Regions from separate parts of the Caballeronia sp. 11_S32 genome, predicted to be linked through region 2. Evidence: riboswitches for the same ligand, from Rfam matches in the RefSeq annotation. Region 2 holds a riboswitch; the other holds the start of a gene.

Region 1 (2,395 bases), on a different contig from region 2:
CGCAGCCGCTCGAAGCGCTCGTCGGCTTGCTGGAGAAGAAGGCGCGCGCGGCGGGTTTCGCGCGCATGCGCGAGTTGGGCGCGGCCGTGCAGGAGGCGCGGTCCGCGGCGCGGCAGCGTGAAATGCTGTTCTTCGATTCCTTCAGCACCAATGTGCCCGCGTTGCGCGAGGCGGCGCGCGCGCTGGAGCGGCTCGACACGACGCTCGTCGGACTGTGCGTCGAGCATGTCCTGCGAAGGAACGCGCCGGCGGGCGTGAAGTTGCGGACCCGAGGCGGCTAGACCGGCGGATTCATCGTCGGCGGCACTGCGTCGAGTTGCCGGAACACGCTCAGCCAGTCCTCGAGATGCCAGGTTTTCGACACGCGGCCGTCGCGCAGTTCGTGGAACGAGTGGATGGCGAAGCGGATCGGCTTCTTCGTCGCGGCGATGCCCATCAGCGGGCCGGACTGCGTGCCGCTCACTTCCGCGCGTATGCCGACGCGATTGTCCTGCATCAGCATGTCGAGAATCTCGATGTGCATGTCGGGCAGCGCGGTCGCGAGATCGTCGAAGATGGGGATCATCTGATCGGGACCGGGCTTTTGTCCGGGCGGCTCGGGAATGTACTGCCAGTCGGGCGTCACGGCCTGCCGCAAGAGCGCGACGTCTTTCGTGGAAAACGCGCGATAGAGCAGTTCGACCGCCTCGCGCGCGGCCGGTTGAGTCAGGTGGGCTGCCTGCATGGTGCCTCCTCGGAGTGCGGTGAGGGCGCTGCGCGATCACTCTACCTTAACCGATACGTGAATTCAGGAACGGTCGCGAAGCCGTGTTAAGCTCACGACTCTTCGCTGGGGAGTAGCCGGCTTTTCCGCACCGGAAAAGCGCTCATGTCAACACGCTCGGTCAGTCAGGCCGTGGCATGGGCAGCCATCACAGGTTGGCAAGACCATCGACAGAATTCGCGACCGGTCGGGCGCGCGTTCTGTCGTTCCATCTTGCCCGACCAGAGCGCTACTCGATGAATCTCGCCTCCACAATATTCCTGGCCTTCGCCATGTCCACCGACGCCTTCGCCGCCGCTGTCGGCAAGGGCGCGACCCTGCACAAGCCGCGCATCGCCGAAGCGCTGAAGACCGGTGTGATCTTCGGCGTGATCGAGGCGATCACGCCGCTCGTCGGCTGGGCGCTCGGCCGGGCCGCCGCGCAGTACGTGACCGCCTGGGACCACTGGATCGCGTTCGGCCTGCTGTTCCTGCTCGGCGCGCGCATGATCCGCGAAGGCCTCAGCAGCGCGGCCCACGAAGAGGAAAAGCCCAATTCGCATTCGTTCTGGGTGCTCGCGCTCACCGGCTTCGCCACCAGCATCGACGCGATGGCGGTCGGCGCGGGTCTCGCGTTCATCGATGTCGATATCTTCTCGACGGCCGCGACCATCGGCTTCGCGACCATGCTGATGGTGACGATCGGCGTGATGGTCGGGCGGCTCGTCGGCGCGACCATCGGCAAGCGGGCGGAGATCGTCGGCGGGCTGATCCTGATCGGCGTCGGCAGCGTCATTCTGGCCGAGCATCTCGGCTATCTGAGCTGAGCACGCGCGCCCGCCTAAGCGTGTCGCCGCGCGGCGTGAAAATCGCGAGCGCGGCAGCGACGATAAAAAGCGCGGGGACATCGCCCGCGAGATGACCGAGATGTCCGCCGCCGAACGATTGCACCGTCATGATCGCGCCGTGCACGACGCTCGACCACACCGTGAACCAGATGAGGCTCAGATGTTTCAGCGGCTCGCGCGATGCGATCAGCAGGAACACGCCGAGCGTCGCATAGATGCCGACGATCATCAGCGCGTACTCGGAGCGGCCTTCGTGGCCCGATTCCCACGCCCATCCCGAAGGCCATAGCCGCATCAGCGGATAGAGGCCGAAGAGCGCGATCAGTCCGACGATCACGAGCACGATGCGCAGACAGGCGAGACGGCGGGCGTCGTTCATGGCGGGCTCCTTGGCGCGTGCGCGGCATGAGTCGCACGATACCGCGAAGCGCACAGAAGGCACGCCGAATGCGAAAGGCGTTTCGACCAAAAATCGGCAAAAATATATTAACAACAACTGCTATTTGGCCGATACGATCCATCAATCCACTGCCTTCAACCCAAAACTCAGCACGCCATGCCACGCCCGATCTCCGCGCGCATTCATCTCGACGCCGTTCGTCACAATCTCCAACTCGTCAAACGCACGGCGCCGTCGTCGCGCGTCTGGGCCGTCATCAAGGCGAACGCTTACGGTCACGGCATCGAGCGCATTTATCCGGCGCTCGCGGAAGCCGACGGCATCGCGCTGCTCGATCTCGACGAAGCCGTGCGCGTGCGCGAACTCGGCTGGACAAAGCCGGTTCTGCTGCTCGAAGGCATCTTC
Region 2 (2,395 bases):
TGGGATTCAGCACACTGCCGTTCGGACGCACCCAGATCGTCGTGTCGAAGCCATTCGGGAAGCCCGCATCGGCGAGCAGCTTCTTCGCATCCGCCGATGAGTACTTGTAAGCCGCGATGTTCCTGTCATAGCTCCACGTATTCGGCGGATACGGATTCACGGCGGGCGTGCCGGTGTTGTCGAACACGGTCTTCATGTACGTCGTGCGATCGAACGCCATGTTGATCGCCTGACGCACCTTCGGATTGTCGAGCGGCTTCTTCTGCGTGTTGAGCGCGACGAACGCGGTCATGAACGCGGGCGCTTCGCTCACTTTCAGCGACTTGTCCTTCTTCGCGTCGAGCACGTCCTGCGGCTTCGGCGACAGCGCGATCTGGCATTCGCCCGCCTTGATCTTCTGCGCGCGCACGGAGGCGTCCGGCGTGATCGCATAAATCAGGCGATCGATTTTCGGCTTCGCGCCCCAGTACGACGGATTGACGTCGTAGCGGATCACCGAATCCTTCGTGTAGCTCTTCAGCACGAACGGACCGGTGCCAACCGGCTTGCTGTTCAGATCGGTTTGCTGGTTGGCTTTCAGCAGCTTGTCCGCGTATTCCGACGAATAGATAGACGCGAAGCCCATCGTGAGAATCGGCACGAAGGTCGCGTTCGGCTCGTTGAGCTCGAATTTCACGGTATGGTCATCGACTTTCGAGACGGCTTTGATGAGCTTCACGAGGCCCATCGACTGCGCGTGCGGAAAGCCGCTCGCGCCCGCGACCTTGTGCCACGGATTGCTGTCGTCGAGCATGCGCGAGAACGTGAACACGACGTCGTCGGCATTGAGCGGGCGCGTCGGCTTGAAGTAGTCGGTCGTCTGGAACTGAACGTTCGGACGCAGACGGAACGTGTAGGTGAGGCCATCGCCGCTCACGTCCCACTTTTCCGCGAGCGAGGGTGCGACCTTCTTCGCGGCCTCGTCGTAGGAGACGAGCGTGTTGAAGATCACGTCCGCGGACGCGTTCGTCGTCACGAGCGAATTGAACTGGACGACATCGAAGCCGTCCGGGCTCGATTCGGTGCAGACTGTGAGCGGCTTGGACATCGCGAGCGTCGGCGCGGCGAGCATTGCAGCTGCCGCAGCGGCGGCGAAGAATTTCAGGCGCATGAGATCTCCCGTGACCTTGCGGTCACACAGCGTTTGGTTCTTGTTTCGGTCTCGTCGGATCGCTTGGGCACGCGAAGCAAGCGGCGCGCCCGGCGCGGCTAGATTAGCGAATGCCTCTATCGCCGACAACGATTCGATCGGCATACGCTTATTCGCGGCTTGCTGAAACGGTGTGCATCAGGCTAAACTTGCGCCGTCTTTGGGGAGTAGCCTTCCTTCGCGTGCGAAGGAGAACGCGTCAACATCCTCGGCCCTGCTGCCGTGGCGCGTTCGACCGGAACGGTTTGGCGAGACCATCGATGCGTTATGTCGTTCTTGGTCGGACGGCGCGTGGCGCATCGTGGTTCGCTCGACGTCCGGCCGTGGAATCATCGTGTCCCCACAATCACAATATCCCCGTCGTTCGTGCACGCCTGCGCGCCTGCCGCATTCTTCGATGCGAGGTGCCGCATGACGATGCTCTTTGTCGAACTCGCGCTGATGCTCGCGATCATTCTGATCGCGTCGGAGCTATTCACGAACGCGCTCGAACACCTCGGCGAGCGGCTCGGCATCTCCGAGGGCGTGACCGGTTCGCTGTTCGCGGCGGTCGGCACCGCGTTGCCGGAAACGACGGTGCCGATCATCGCGTTGCTCGGCGGCACGTCTAGCCGTGCGGTCAACGAGGAGATCGGCGTCGGCGCGATTCTCGGCGCGCCGCTGATGCTCGCGACGCTGTCGACTTGCCTGATGACGGTCGCGATTCTCAAGTCGCGCGGCTTGCGCGGCCGGATCATGCCGGAGCACAGCGGGTTCGTGCGCGATCTCAACTTCTTTCTGTTCGCGTTCCTGATCGCGTGCGCGGCCATGTTCGTGCCGCATCATGCGTGGCCGGTGCGGGCCGTGTTCGCGGTGGGGCTCGTCGGACTCTATGTCGTCTATGTGATTTCGACGTTCAGGGCTTCGGCGGAGCTCGTCGAGAGCGGGCACGGGACGGAAGCGCCCGAGCCGTTGTTTGCTTCGCGTGTCGGTTTGCGGACTTCGCTCGGCTCCATCATGTTGCAGTTTCTCGTCGGCATCGTGCTGCTCGTCGGCGGGGCGAAGGGCTTCATTCACGGCGTCGAGGGCGTGTCGCATGCGCTCGGGATTTCTGCGTTGCTGCTGTCGCTCATCATCATCCCGATCGCGACTGAACTGCCCGAGAAGGTGAACAGCATTCTTTGGGCACGCCGGGGGAAGGACACGCTGGCGTTCGGCAATATCACT

What was found. A riboswitch is a leader RNA that binds a small molecule or an ion and turns the genes downstream of it on or off. The one in region 2 is predicted to bind manganese.
Region 1: linked by a shared signal. The riboswitch ahead of mntP (manganese efflux pump MntP) and the one ahead of AC1Z32_RS14280 (sodium:calcium antiporter) in region 2 are both predicted to bind manganese.

The regions. Positions count from the first base shown of each region.
Region 1 is NZ_JBXOWH010000001.1:109,567-111,961, forward strand. Features, by position in the region: gene AC1Z32_RS00515 (hypothetical protein) at 1-281, shown strand, start outside; gene AC1Z32_RS00520 (ester cyclase) at 278-724, opposite strand; yybP-ykoY riboswitch at 820-991, shown strand; gene mntP (manganese efflux pump MntP) at 1,000-1,569, shown strand; gene AC1Z32_RS00530 (DUF6632 domain-containing protein) at 1,535-1,969, opposite strand; gene alr (alanine racemase) at 2,147-2,395, shown strand, end outside.
Region 2 is NZ_JBXOWH010000003.1:572,328-574,722, forward strand. Features, by position in the region: gene AC1Z32_RS14275 (ABC transporter substrate-binding protein) at 1-1,150, opposite strand, end outside; yybP-ykoY riboswitch at 1,337-1,512, shown strand; gene AC1Z32_RS14280 (sodium:calcium antiporter) at 1,601-2,395, shown strand, end outside.